2 regions of the Nonomuraea sp. NPDC046570 genome follow, and region 1 is predicted to be linked to the other one. Evidence: riboswitches for the same ligand, from Rfam matches in the RefSeq annotation. Region 1 holds a riboswitch; the other holds the start of a gene.
What was found. Region 1 has a riboswitch for cyclic di-AMP ahead of ABZ911_RS04470 (C40 family peptidase). Riboswitches for the same ligand answer to the same signal wherever they lie in the genome.

Region 1 (6,912 bases):
CTCGAACACGATCGGGTAGACGAAGGACGCCACCACGGTGAGCAGCGCCGCGCCCGCCGCCGCGGGGATCCACCAGCGCCTGAACCGGCGGGCCAGCGCGATGACGGCGACGACCATGATGGAGGTCAGCACCACGCTCACGCCGACGCTCTTCAGCCGGTCGGCGTTCCAGCTCGCCCAGGTCTGGGTGGACAGGCCGAAGTCGCGGAGCTGGATCTCGTACCAGACGCCCAGCGGCCAGCGCAGCAGTTCGAGGATCGCGGTCAGCAGCAGCACGCCGAGGATCACCCGCACCCACCACGGCCCGCGCAGCACCCCCAGCACCTTGGCGCCGAACGGCGTGGCCACCAGCAGGCCCGCGAACAGCACGGTCAGGCCGAGCGACAGGTAGGCGGGCGGGCCGACCGCCGCGTCGAAGGCCGCCGCCCGGGCGATCTCGGCGGGCGTGAAGTCGCGGGCCGGGTCGGGCGGCACGTACGGCGCGCCGGCGGGCAGCGCGTGCCACGGCGTGGTCAGCGCGACCACCACCAGGATCACCGCGCCGAGCAGGGCCAGCACCAGACCCGCCTGCCGCCGTTCCGCCCGCCGTTGATCGACCATCCGCCGCTCCCTCACGCCAGTTCCCTGCGCACATACTCGCGCCACGCCGCCGTCAGCGTGGCCACCGACAGGCCGAGCGTGGACAGCGCGGCCGAGACGCCGCGCTCCCGCGCATCACCGTAGAGCCTCACGAGGGCCTGTTCGCCGAATCGTCCCGCGAGGAGCCGGCAGGCCAGCCACGCCTCCTGGTAGGCCTGCGCGAGCCGTACCCCGCCGGGGGCGAAGGCGGCGGGGCCGGGGAGGTCGCGGGGCGGGCTGCCGGCGCGCACCTCGGCGGCCAGTTCGGCGGCGGCGACCGGGACGGGCAGCCCGGCGTCCCGGTAGCCGACGTAGTCGGCGAGGCCCTCGCGCAGCCACACGGGCACCTCGCCGCCGCCCGCGGCCACATGGGTGAGCTCGTGGGCGAGCACGACGCCGCGTCCGGCGGGCGTCAGGCGGGAGAACGCGCCGGGGACGACGATCACCCGGTCACCGTCGGCCAGCGCGGCCAGCCCGTCGACCGCGCCCGCCCCGGCCAGCGCCGCCGCCCGCGCGGTGGTGTCGGGCACCACGACGAGCGGGCGCGGCGGTCGCCCGAAGAGCTCAGCGACGGTACGGCCCGCGGCGTCGGCCCGGGAGGCCAGGTCGCGCAGCAGGCCGGGGTCCGCGCCGGGATGGCCGACGATCAGGGAGCGGCTGCCGTACACGATCCGGGTGCCGCCCTCCCAGAGGCCGCGCGCCTCGGGCGGTGTGGCGCGCCCCGCCGAGCCGCCGGCCAGCAGCGCGAGCCCGGCCGCCAGCGCTGCTCTGCGGCTCACCTGCACGGACACGTCCCGATCGTAGTGGCAGGACGCGAACGCCCCGGCCTCCGTGTCGCGGGAGGCCGGGGCGCTCTCCCCGGGCTCACGCCGAGTTCCGGGGTCGTGCGGCCGGCAGGCTAGCCGCCGGGACGGACCGCGCCGGCGAAGGAGGCCTTGCGCCAGCGGTTGAGCTTCTCGATCCGCACCGTCTTGCCGGTGCTCGGCGAATGGACCATCTTCCCGCCGCCGACGTACATGCCCACGTGGCCGCGCCCGCGGAAGAACATCAGGTCACCGGGCCTGAGGCTGCCCCAGGAGACCTTCCTCTTGATGCGTGCGTACTGGCTGTGCGTCACGCGCGGGATCTTGACCCCGGCCTTGCTCCAGGCGTACTGGACGAGACCTGAGCAGTCGAAGGCGCCGGGACCCGTGCCGCCGTAGCGGTAGGGGTCGCCGATCTGGCCCTTGGCGATGGCGACGGCCTTGCCGGCCCTCGCCTTCTGCCGAGCGGTTCTGGCCTGCTTCGCGGACTTCACGGAGCCGTCCGCGGAAGCTGTGGCCGTTTTCGTCGTCGCCGCCTGGGCCGCGGTGCCGGGAAGGACGAACCCTCCGGCGGTCACCGTCATGGTGAGTGCGACGCCACTGAGGGCAAGGCGGGTCAGACGGGTTTCGTGCAGGGAGGTAGACAGAATCGTCTCCTAGAGACTTCCACGAATGCCTACCGGGTTAGCTGACGGATTCGGGCGTGGAAGTCGCCCTACGGCGCGCTGGGCGCCGATTCACCCCTTGATCCCTCTTGGGATCTGGTGGGTCCCCGGCTCCGTGCTCCTGGCCGCACGGATTCGGCAGGTCACCGCCCCGCTCAATCGGGGTACGGCTCTCGCCTCGGTGGCGGTGACCGGCGGATCTTGATTCGTGCGACGCCATGGCTTGTTCGCCGCGGAGCCAGAAGGTACTCGGCGCGTCATGGCCTGGCAAAGCGTCGGTCAAGTGTCAGGAGGCGAGCAAAGTGGTGGATCCCCGGTGGCCCTGGGGTTCCGTTACCCTAATGTGACCCTGGTCACATGGGGAGGTTCACACGGCCAGTCAGGTCCCTTGTGTCACGTTAGTCACACGGGCTTCAGGGGCGGATCGCGCCCACGATGCGCCTGCCGTACGACGAGAGCGTGGCGACCTTGACCACATCGCCCGTCTGCGGCGCGTGGACGATCTTGCCGCCGCCCGCGTAGATGCTCACGTGCCCGAGGCCCTCGCTGAAGATCAGGTCACCGGGCTGCAGCGCGTCCATGGACACCTTGCGGCTCGCCCCCCACGACCACTGCGACCAGGTGGTGCGCGGCAGCGACACGCCGCCCGCGCGCCAGGAGGCCTGTGTGAGGCCCGAGCAGTCCCATCCGCCCGGCCCGGTCCCGCCGAACACGTACGGCTTGCCCACCTGGGCGAAGGCGAAGCTCAGCACGGAGGCCGCGTTGCCGGAGGCGGAGCCGGTGTACTTGATCCCGGTGCTGTTGGGGTTCCCCTTGCGGTACGCGCCCAGGCGGGTCAGCAGCTTCTTCTGCTCCTTGATGAGCTTGAGGACCTTCTCCTTCTCGTCCAGGACCTCGTCGCGCGACTTGTCGGCCTCGGCGAGCGCCAGCTTGGCCTTGTCGCGCTCGCTCTTCAGCGCGCGGTTCTCCTGGTCGAAGGCGGCCAGCGTCTGGGCCCGCTCGGACGCGATCTGGTCGGCCATGGCCAGGCTGCTGAGCATCGCCGTGGGGTCGCCGTTGCCCAGCATCGCCGGCCAGGAGGTGACCTCGCCCACCTGGTAGGAGTCGACGGCCAGGGTGACCAGGGAGGAGCGCAGGTCCTTCACCGTGGCCAGCTTGGTCTTGTAGCTCTCGTTGAGCTTCGCGTAGAGCTTCTTGGCCTTGGCGTGCCGGTCGGTGGCGCCGTTGTAGCGGTCGACGACCTTGTCGGCCTGGTCGTTGAGCTTCGCCAGCTTCCGCTTGGCCTGGGCGATGGTCGGTTTCGGATCGGCCGCGGCGCCGTTCAACGGCAGCGTCAGCAGCATCCCGATCGCGAGACCCGCGGCAGCAGGTACCCGGCCAAACCTCACAAGCCTCGCCCTCCCAGTGATCATACCTGGGGCGAAATAGTACAGAAGTGGCGACCCTCGGCGAGCCGTATCGCCTGATTCGTGACCTATGCTCGGCCGAGCCGCCGCAGCAGCAGCGCCGAGGACACCGGCCTCGCGCCCATCCGGCGCACCGACTCGGCCACCTCGCGGTCGGAGGAGACGACGGCGATGGCCCTGCCCTGCGGTTCGGCCCGGACGAGTTGCCGGATCAGATCGTCGGCGATCTCGCCCGGCGCGCTGAACATCACCCGCACCCCGCGTGGGGCGACGACCTGTACGGGGGCGTTCAGCTCGGCGCCGTCGAAGACGACGGTCACCTCGACCCTGGTCTGCGCGGCCAGCCCGCCCAGTCCGGTCATCAGGCGGGCGCGCTGGTCGGCCAGGGTGAGCGTGCCGTACCCGGTCTTGGTCACGTTGTAGCCGTCGATGATGAGGTGGACCTGCGGCAGCGCCAGGAGCTGGTCGAGGAGCTGCGGGTCGTCGTCGGACAGGGCGCGGGCGGGCACCCCGCGCACACCCGGCGCACCCGGCACGACCGCGGCCACCGAGTCGGCGGGCCTGCTGATCGTGGTGGGCAGCGCCAGCTCCCTGCGCAGCCCGGCCGAGGCGTCCTGCAGCGCGTCGAGCAGCACCCTGATCCTGGCGTCCTCGACGCTGCGGCCCTCGCGCGCGGCCCGGCGCGAGGCTTCGAGCTGCCGCTCGGCGTCGGCCAGCCGCTCCTTGAGCCGGCGCAGCTCCGACTCCCCCGCGCTGCCCGCCACGGAGGCCGCGTTCCTGGCCTCCTCGGTGGCGTGCTCCAGCTCGGCGGAACGCCGGTCGGCGGCCTTGGCCCGCTCGCGGGCGTCGTGCAGCTTGCGGCGCAGGTCGGAGTTCTCCGAGCGGGCCGCCTTGAGCTGCTCGCGCAGCCGGTCGGACTCCTCCTTGGCCGAGCTCTTCTGCGCGGCGAGCTGCTCACGCAGCCGGATGACGGTCTGCTCCTTGGCGTTGCCCTCAGCGGCGACCGCCGAGCGCTCGATGTCGCCGCGCGCGGTCTCCACCATCTCCGCCCAGCCGGGCGGCCTGGTCAGATAGGCTGCCGCCGCCACCAGGACGGGGTCGGCGGCGGGCGGCACACTGCCCTCGGCCAGCCCGGCGACCAGCTCGGGCCACCCCTTCGCGACGTGCTCGGCGACGGCCTCGCGGAACTCCTTGTCGTTCTCCAACTGCGCGGCGATCGGCGCGCTGCCCAGTTTGGCGCGTTTCCGCGGGTCGAATTTGGCGATTCCACGCAGCGGCGGCGGCACGACGGCAGCGGGCATCGCGCCCAGCACCTGCGCCGCCAGGTCGACCACGTTGAGCCGCACCTGCTCGGGAAGCGGGCGAGACAGGCCTTCACCGGCTGAGCTCATCCCACTGCCTCTCGACTGACCCTCGCAACCTGCCTTTCAGACAAGGGTACGGCTGTCGCGAACATGACCGCGTCACAGGCATATGGACGGCCTTGTACGACGGGGAACCGCCCGCCCCGCCCCGGCACCCGGACGATCTTCAAACGACCGGTGGGCCGGCCGCCGCCTCAGCCCGCGTCGTGCACGACGAGCGCGATCTGCACCCGGTTGTTCAGGTTGAGCTTGGTGAGGATGCGCGAGACGTGCGCCTTCACCGTGGCCACGCTCATGTACAGCTCCGCGCTGATCTCCGCGTTGGAGTTGCCCTGGCCGATCGCGACCGCCACCTCGCGCTCGCGCTCGCTCAGCTTGGCGAGCAGGCCGCGGGCCCGGTCGCGGCGCCCGCCCGCCCCGCCGTCGGCGACGTGCGCGATGAGCTGGCGGGTCACCAGCGGCGACAGGATCGGCTCGCCCGCGGCCACCTTCCTGATCGCGGAGACCAGGTCGGCGGGCGGGATGTCCTTCAGCAGGAAGCCGGCGGCGCCCGCGCGCAGCGCCCTGAGCACCTGCGCGTCGGCGTGGAAGGTGGTCAGCACGACGACCTCGGGCGGGTTGGCGGTGGCCCGCAGCGCCTCGGTGGCGGCCAGGCCGTCGACCCGCGGCATCCGGATGTCCATCAGCACCACGTCGGGCCGGTGCTCGGCGACCATCGGCGCCACCTGGTCGCCGTCGGCCGCCTCGCCGGCGATCTCGATGTCGCCGGTGCCCGACAGGATCATCGACAGCCCGGCCCGCACCAGGGCGTCGTCGTCGACGATCAGCACCTTGATGGGAGTGTTCATACCGCCCTTTCCTGCGCCGTCACGGCCATGGCAACCAGGCCCGCAGCACGAAGTCCCCGTTGGAGTCGGCGCCGTGCTCCAGCCGCCCGCCCGCCAGGTCGACCCGCTCGGCCAGGCCGATGAGGCCGGTGCCCGTACCGGGGATGGCGCCCGCCCGGCGCGCGCGGCCCGCCGGCACCGCCCGCAGATTGCGCACCGTGACGCACGTTCCCTGGACCGGCTCACCCGCGACGCTGACGGTGACGGGCGCGCCCGGCGCGTGCTTGCGCGCGTTGGTCAGCGCCTCCTGGACGATCCTATAGGCGTTGCGGCCCACCGCCTCGGGCGGTTCCGGCTGCTGGAGGTCCAGGGTCACGTCCATGCCGGCCTGCCGCGACTCCTCCACCAGGGCCGGCAGGTCGGCCAGGGTGGGCTGCGGGCGCTCGGGGGTCGGGTCGTCGGGGGTGTGCCTGAGCACGCCGATCACCTGACGGAGGTCCTGCAGCGCCTCGTGCGCGCTGGATCTGATCGCCCCGGCCGCCTTGGCGATCTGCTCGGGCGGGGCGTCGGGGTGGAACTCCAGCGCTCCGGCGTGCAGGCTGAGGATCGAGATCCGGTGCGCGAGCACGTCGTGCATCTCCCGCGCGATGCGCTCCCGCTCCAGCCGCCTGGCCTCCTCGGCGGCCACCTCGGCCTGGGCCCGCAGCGACCAGACCACCTGCCGCCTGGCGCGCACGACCATCCCCCAGGCGAGCAGCATCCCGCTGAAGGCGATTCCGACGACGACCGACGGCCAGTAGCCGAGCTCAGGGTCGGGGCGCAGGGCGACATAGGGAAACAGGGTGACGGTGCTGAGCAGGACGACCGGACCGGCGACCTTGAACGGACGGTGCACCGCGACGCTGAAGAGCGCCACGACCTGCGGGCCGCCCACCATGACCAGCCCGGTGGAGAGCATCGCCAGGACCACCGGCAGCATGACCGGCCAGCGGCGGCGCAGCCACACCGCCCCGCACGCCAGCGCCCCGACCACCAACTCGGTCAGCACCAGGGCGGGCGGGTCGCCCTCGATGTCGGAGAGGGACAGCAGTGCGATCCCGCAGGCCGCCAGGAACAGCAGGGTGTCCACGATCCAGTCGCGCATGGAGCGCCGGACCGGCTGGCCCTCGTCGGCACCGCCGAGCAGGACCGAGGGCAGCAGCCACCGGTACTCCGTCATGTTCACCGAG
Region 2 (6,912 bases), on a different contig from region 1:
GGGCGGCGCGGGCCCAGCCGGGAGACCGTACGGTCCGACCAGCGGCCGACCAGCGGGTTGATCACCAGGTCCCAGACCTTGGGCGCGGCGACCACCACCCCGGCCAGCCACGCGGGTACGGCCAGGAAGTTCGTCATGTAGTAGAGCAGCAGCAGGCCGGGCACGGACGCGAAGGTCGCCGTGCAGAAGGAGCCCACGCCGTAGCCGAGCCGCACGCCCCTGGACACCGTAGCGGTGATCATGGGCTCATTCAAGCTGAACAAGCCCTTGTTCGGTAGCCCTGCCTAGTCGGTCACGTCCGCGCAGACCACATGGGCGCCCAGTTCGACCATCCGCCGCTCGCTGCGCGCGTCCGCCACCCTGGCCATCAGGATCGGCGCCTCGCTGGCCGCGAGCTGCGGCAGTCGGGCCCGCACCCCGCGGTGCAGGTCGCGCACCACGTCCTCGGCGGCGGACATGTGCACCTTGACGTGCAGCATGATCCCCGGAGCGCCCGACGCGGTGCCGGCCTCGGAGATCCACACATGGTGCACCAGCGGATAGTCCATCAGGAGCTGGGCGATCGCCTGGCGCAGCGCGGGCATGATCGGGTGCGCGCACCTGCGGTAGCCGGGGTCCACCCTCTGCATCGGGCCCGACAGATGCGGGCGCGGCGCGGGGATCCACGACTGCGGCGCGAACGCGTCGGGCATGGCCACCGGGGGCGGCGGCGAGGACCCGTGCACGACGGCCGCGGGTCTGGAGACGGTCGCCATCGCCCCCGTCGCGTACGCCGTGGGCATCGCGCCCGACAGCACCGGCTGCGGCCCCGACCTCGTGGAGGTGAGGAAGCGCTGGAGGTCCTCGATCGGCACGGCCGCCGCCGCCGGTCCCGCGGCGTCGATCACGATCTCCCGCACGCCGGTGACGCGCTGGATGTCGAGGATGGTGTCGGCGTCACAGGTCGACAGCGAATGACTGCCGCGGTGCCGCGCGTACGTCTGCGGCCCGGTGTAGCCGAGCAGGACCCGGTCGCCCGCCTGGGTCGTCCCCAGTACCACGGAACGGTCGGGTCGCACGGCCACCAGGACTCCCCCATCAGCGAGCGCTGCCAGCAGTCGGTGAGGACTGCCGTGCCTGGCCAGCACGTCGGCGAGAGCGGGGTTCCCGATGCTCATATGTTGCACGATAGGTAGTGGCCCACGGCTTATCAGGCTAATAGCGAATAAATGTCGCGATCAAGATGAAGATGGGTGCGGAATGGATGACTTTGCCGCGTAGCGGGTACCGGAGAGAGGTCTCGGACCTGGGGCACTCGTGAATGAGTTCACAAGCCCTGGATAGACTCGGAGGGATCCGGAGAGGCCCGTCGACGTGCCTCTCCCGCCCGTCGCCAGCAGCTAAGGATCCAACACCCGTGAACAAGCCCGTCGTCCTGGTCGCAGAGGAACTCTCCGAGGCCGGTCTCGCCGTCCTTGGTGCGGACTTCGAGGTCCGTCACACCGACGGCGCCGACCGCTCCCAGTTGCTGCCCGCGCTCGCCGACGTGGACGCGCTCATCGTACGCAGCGCCACGCAGGTGGACGCCGAGGCGATCGCCGCCGCGCCCAAGCTGCGCGTCGTCGCCCGCGCGGGCGTCGGCCTCGACAACGTCGACGTCGAAGCCGCCACCAAGGCCGGTGTGATGGTCGTCAACGCGCCGACCTCCAACATCACCAGCGCCGCCGAGCAGACCATCGCGCTCATCCTGGCCACCGCGCGCAACACGGCCCAGGCCCACGCCGCGCTGAAGAACGGCGAGTGGAAGCGGTCGAAGTACACCGGTGTCGAGCTCGACGAGAAGATCGTCGGCATCCTCGGCCTCGGCAAGATCGGCCAGCTCGTGGCGCAGCGGCTGCAGCCGTTCGGCGTCGAGCTGATCGCCTACGACCCCTACCTGCCGCCGGCCCGCGCCGCGCAGATGGGTGTCAGGCTCCTCAGCCTCGACGAGGTCCTCAAGCAGGCCGACTTCATCACCGTGCACCTGCCCAAGTCCAAGGAGACGCTGGGCCTCATCGGTGACAAGGAGCTGCACGAGGTCAAGCCGTCGGTGCGGATCGTGAACGTGGCCCGCGGCGGCATCGTCGACGAGGCCGCCCTCTACTCCGCGATCAAGGAGGGCCGCGTCGCCGGCGCCGGCCTCGACGTGTTCGCCAAGGAGCCGTGCACCGACAGCCCGCTGTTCGAGCTCGACCAGGTCGTCGCCACCCCGCACCTCGGCGCCTCCACCCACGAGGCCCAGGAGAAGGCCGGCACCCAGGTCGCGCGCAGCGTCAAGCTGGCCCTCGCGGGCGAGTTCGTGCCCGACGCGGTCAACGTCCAGGGCGGCGCCGTCGCCGAGGACGTCAAGCCGGGCCTGCCGCTGGCCGAGAAGCTGGGCCGGGTCTTCACCGCGCTGGCCGGCGAGGTCGCCACCAAGCTCGACGTCGTCGTCCGCGGCGAGATCGCCGCCCACGACGTGCGGGTGCTGGAGCTGGCCGCGCTCAAGGGCGTCTTCGGCGACGTGGTCGAGGACGCCGTCACCTATGTCAACGCCCCGCTGCTGGCCAAGGACAGGGGCGTCACCGTCGAGCTGGTGACCAGCTCCGACAGCCCCGACTGGCGGAACGTGGTCGGCGTGCGCGGCGTGCTGGCCGACGGCCGTACCGTCTCGGTCTCCGGCACCCTGTCCGGGCCGCGCCAGGTGACGAAGATCATCGAGGTCAACGGCTACGAGATGGAGATCGAGCCGACCGAGCACCTGTCGTTCTTCACCTACACCGACCGGCCCGGCGTGGTCGGCGTCGTCGGCCGCATCCTCGGCGAGCAGGGCATCAACATCGCCTCGATGCAGGTGGCCCGCGACGTCAAGGGCGGCAAGGCGCTCATCGCGCTGACCGTGGACAGTGCGATCCCCGCCGAGGTGGTGGACCAGATCGTGAACGAGATCGGCGCCGACAGCGGCCGCTCGGTGGACCTCACCGACTAAAAGCCCCGGCCCGCCCTCGTACGGCTGCCGCCCATGTCCGGGCGGCAGCCGTTTTCGTCTCACGATGCGAGATAATAGGACGTCCAAGGAGACAGCACACAGGTCGCCGGGTACCGTGAAGGACAGGACCCGGTTCGGACGATCCCGGCGGTCCGTGCGCTCACCCACCCCCGAGCGCGATCCCTGGCAGGGCAGGCAGGCCACCATGCCGCCGCCCCGCAGGCGACCATCGGCACTTCGCGCACGAGACGAGACTTCACCATGTACGAGATGTATCCCTGGAACGCTCCCGACGAGACCGACGACGAGGCCGCCGAGGCCATCCAGTTCGCCCTCGACCGCCGCGACAACGGCGGCACCCCCGCCCGCTGAGCCTGGACCTTCTTAACGGGCTCCCGAGCACAGGGCGGCGTGTCCGAGGGCGAGCGCGCCCATCAGCGGCGCGTCGTCGGCGAACCTCGCGGGCCTGATCTCGGGCGGGAACGGCACGACCCGGCGCACCACGGCCGTCACGCGCGGCAGGAGGTAGTCGGCCGCGCGCATCATGCCACCGCCGATCACCACCCGCTCAGGGTCGAGCACCACGCACAGGTTCGCCACGCACACGCCCAGCGCGCCCACCGCCTCGTCCATCATCTCCCGCACCGCGCCTTCCGGGAGATCTCCCTCCGGGCGTCGCTCCCCGGCCGATGCCTGTGCGAACAGGTCGGCGGTGGTGACCTCGCGGCGCAGGAGGGCGGAGCCGCGGGCGGCCAGGCCGCTGCCCGAGAGGCGTTCCTCCAGCGGCGCCCGGCCCTCGGCGAACGCGGGCTCCTCTGGCGTGTCCACCAGGTAACCGATCTCGCCCGCCGCCCCGTGCGCTCCCGGCACCACCTGGCCGCCGATCACCAGCGCCGCCGCCAGACCGGTGCCCAGGTTCACGTAGACGCCCTGCGAGACGCCGCGCAGCGCGCCCCAGCGGAGTTCGGCCGCCGCCGCCGCGTTCACGTCGTTGTCGATGGCCACGGGGATCGCGCCGTACTCCTCGCGGAGCAGCCGGGGCAGTTCGAGGCCGTCCCAGCCGGGGACGTTGGGCGAGAGCCGTACCCGCCCGTCCTTGATCACGCCGCAGGTGGAGAAGCCCACGGCGGCGGGCGCGCCGTCGAGGCGGCGGGCCGCGGCGAGGGCGCGGGCCAGCGCGTCCTCGCCGCTCGGCAGCCGCACCTTCGCCGCAGGCTCGGGACCCGGTCCGCCGGACAGGCCGACCGCGATCTTGGTACCACCGACGTCGATGCCGATCACTCGGCTCACTGGCGTCACCCTCTCGTGCGGGGAATCGATCGCCACGGCGGAGACCGTGGGCGGACGGGGGAGTCCACGTTCGGCAGCCTGCCGTTCGTGATCGACTGGATCAACCAGTATGCCGAGGGTCGTGCCTAGAGGGTGGCCTGGAGCATGGCGGGAGCGGGCTCCTTTCGGCGTTCGAGTTGGTCGGCCCAGAGTTGGACGCCCTTCGGGTCGGGGCGGACCGCGCCGACGAACGCCTGGCGGCGCCAGGCGCTCAGCTTCTCCTCCTTGACCACGTCCCCGGTACGAGGGGCGTGCACCATGTGCCCGGGCTTGGAGATCATCCCCACATGCCCGAGTCCGCTGAAGAAGACCAGGTCGCCGGGCTTGAGATCGTCCCAGCCGATCTTCCGGTCGAAGGCGGAGTACTGCTGTGCGGCCGTGCGCGGCAGGTCGATGCCCGCCCGTTCGTAGGCCCGCAGCATCAGGCCCGAGCAGTCGTAGCCGCTGTCCGCGGCTCCGCCGTACACGTAGGGGATGCCGCGTTTGGCCATGGCGAATTTCAGTGCGGTCTTCCAGGCGGGTGTGGGGGTCTTGCTTTCCTGGATCTCTTTGACCTTCGGTCCGTTCAGGGTGACGGAGGGGGGTTCCGCGGTGGCGCTCGCGGGGGAGGCGAGCGCGGTTCCCAGGAGGCCACCGAGCAGGGCGGTGGCGGCGATGCGAGACAGGGTGATCCCTTACCTTCCAAGGCGGCCTGCCGGGTGAGCTGTCGGGCTCGGGCGTGGAAGCCGCCCTACGGCTGGGGAGCCGATTCGCCCCGAGGGAAAGTTCCCGAAATGTGGGTCCCCGGCTCCGCGCGAAGGCTGCGCGGATTAGGCCTGTCGGACTCTAACGAAAGGGTCAAAAGGTGGCAAATCACCCACAACGCGCTGTCCGGAAAGTGAGATGGTGTGTTCGGTGGCCGAGACGGGCCGGTAGGGTACCGCCATGGAGCGCAACATTCGTCTGGCAGTGATCCCGGGAGACGGGATCGGCACCGAGGTCGTCGCGGAGGGCCTGAAGGTCCTCGACGCGGTCGGGCTGAAGGTCGAGAGCACGCACTACGACCTCGGCGCGGCCCGCTACCACCGCACCGGCGAGACGCTGCCCGACGAGACGCTGCAGGAGCTGCGCGGCTACGACGCGATCCTGCTCGGCGCCGTCGGCGACCCGAGCGTCCCGCCCGGCGTCCTCGAGCGCGACCTGCTGCTGCGCATCCGTTTCGAGCTCGACCACTACGTCAACCTGCGCCCGGTCAAGCTCTTCCCCGGCGTGGAGACCCCGCTGGCCGACACCCGCCCCGAGGACATCGACATGATCGTCGTCCGCGAGGGCACCGAGGGCCCGTACGCGGGCGCGGGCGGTGTGCTGCGTCGCGGCACCCCGCACGAGGTCGCCACCCAGGACTCGGTGAACACCGCGTACGGCGTGGAGCGCGTGGTCCGCTACGCCTTCGCCAAGGCGCAGTCGCGCCCGCGCAAGAAGCTCACGCTCGTCCACAAGACCAACGTGCTGACCTTCGCCGGTGACCTCTGGCAGCGCACCGTCAACCGCGTGGCCGAGGAGTTCCCCGAGGTCACGACCGACTACTGCCACATCGACGCGGCCTCGATGTTCTTCGTCAACCAGCCCGAGCGGTTCGACGTGATCGTCACCGACAACCTGTTCGGCGACATCATCACCGACATCGGCGCGGCCATCGCCGGCGGTATCGGCCTGGCCGCGAGCGGCAACGTCAACCCCGACCGCACCGCGCCCAGCATGTTCGAGCCGGTGCACGGTAGCGCGCCCGACATCGCGGGCCAGGGCAAGGCCGACCCGACCGCCACCATCCTGTCGGTCGCCATGCTCCTCGACCACCTCGGGCTGCGGGCCGAGGCCGCCCGCGTCGAGCAGGCGGTGGCCGACGACATCGTCGAGCGCCTGGCCGGACGGGCCGGCCGCACCACCCACGAGGTCGGCGACGACATCACCGCGCGAGTAGCCGGCGGCGCCTGACCGCCGTGCCTCGCACACGACGGCCCTGGCGCCTTTAGGCCGGGTCCGCACCCATCACGTTCCGGATCCGGCGCGCTCGTAGCCGCCCGATCCACCAGCGCCTGGCGGCCTGCGAGAGCTGCCAGGCGTTTCTTCGTGCCCGGCAACCAAACAATCGTCCTATAGATGCAGTAAGTTCCCGTTACCCGGTCCGACGCAGAATGGACTCAGGGTACGCCTCGCGAAAAGAGAAGGATCTCCGTCATGACCACCGCTCAGAAGCTCAGCTTCGACGTGCAGCTCTCCGACCATGCTCGTTCCGTGGCAGAGCGAGAGCAGGTACTGGCGAACCCCGGGTTCGGGCAGGTCTTCACCGACCACATGATCTCGATCGACTACACCGACGGGGTCGGCTGGCACGACGCGCGGCTCATGCCGTACGGCCCGCTCAGCCTCGACCCGGCGACCTCGGTCTTCCACTACGCGCAGGAGCTGTTCGAAGGCCTCAAGGCCTACCGTCAGGGCAGCGGCTCGATCGTGACATTCCGTCCGTACGCGAACGCGGCCCGCTTCAACGCCTCCTGTGCGCGCATGGCCATGCCCGAGCTGCCCGAGGAGACTTTCGTCGAGGCCCTCGAACTGCT

Region 2: linked by a shared signal. The riboswitch ahead of ABZ911_RS27060 (C40 family peptidase) and the one ahead of ABZ911_RS04470 (C40 family peptidase) in region 1 are both predicted to bind cyclic di-AMP.

What each region holds. Positions count from the first base shown of each region.
Region 1 covers NZ_JBEYZF010000002.1:181,709-188,620, reverse strand. The annotation lists gene ABZ911_RS04480 (M48 family metallopeptidase) at 1-600, opposite strand, end outside; gene ABZ911_RS04475 (hypothetical protein) at 612-1,409, opposite strand; gene ABZ911_RS04470 (C40 family peptidase) at 1,517-2,005, opposite strand; cyclic di-AMP (ydaO/yuaA leader) riboswitch at 2,080-2,237, opposite strand; gene ABZ911_RS04465 (NlpC/P60 family protein) at 2,500-3,429, opposite strand; gene ABZ911_RS04460 (NYN domain-containing protein) at 3,561-4,883, opposite strand; gene ABZ911_RS04455 (response regulator transcription factor) at 5,051-5,704, opposite strand; gene ABZ911_RS04450 (histidine kinase) at 5,724-6,902, opposite strand.
Region 2 covers NZ_JBEYZF010000019.1:65,418-72,329, reverse strand. The annotation lists gene ABZ911_RS27080 (MFS transporter) at 1-242, opposite strand, end outside; gene ABZ911_RS27075 (hypothetical protein) at 285-1,157, opposite strand; gene serA (phosphoglycerate dehydrogenase) at 1,397-2,986, shown strand; gene ABZ911_RS27065 (ROK family protein) at 3,371-4,276, opposite strand; gene ABZ911_RS27060 (C40 family peptidase) at 4,402-4,806, opposite strand; cyclic di-AMP (ydaO/yuaA leader) riboswitch at 4,989-5,141, opposite strand; gene ABZ911_RS27055 (3-isopropylmalate dehydrogenase) at 5,240-6,289, shown strand; gene ABZ911_RS27050 (branched-chain amino acid aminotransferase) at 6,533-6,912, shown strand, end outside.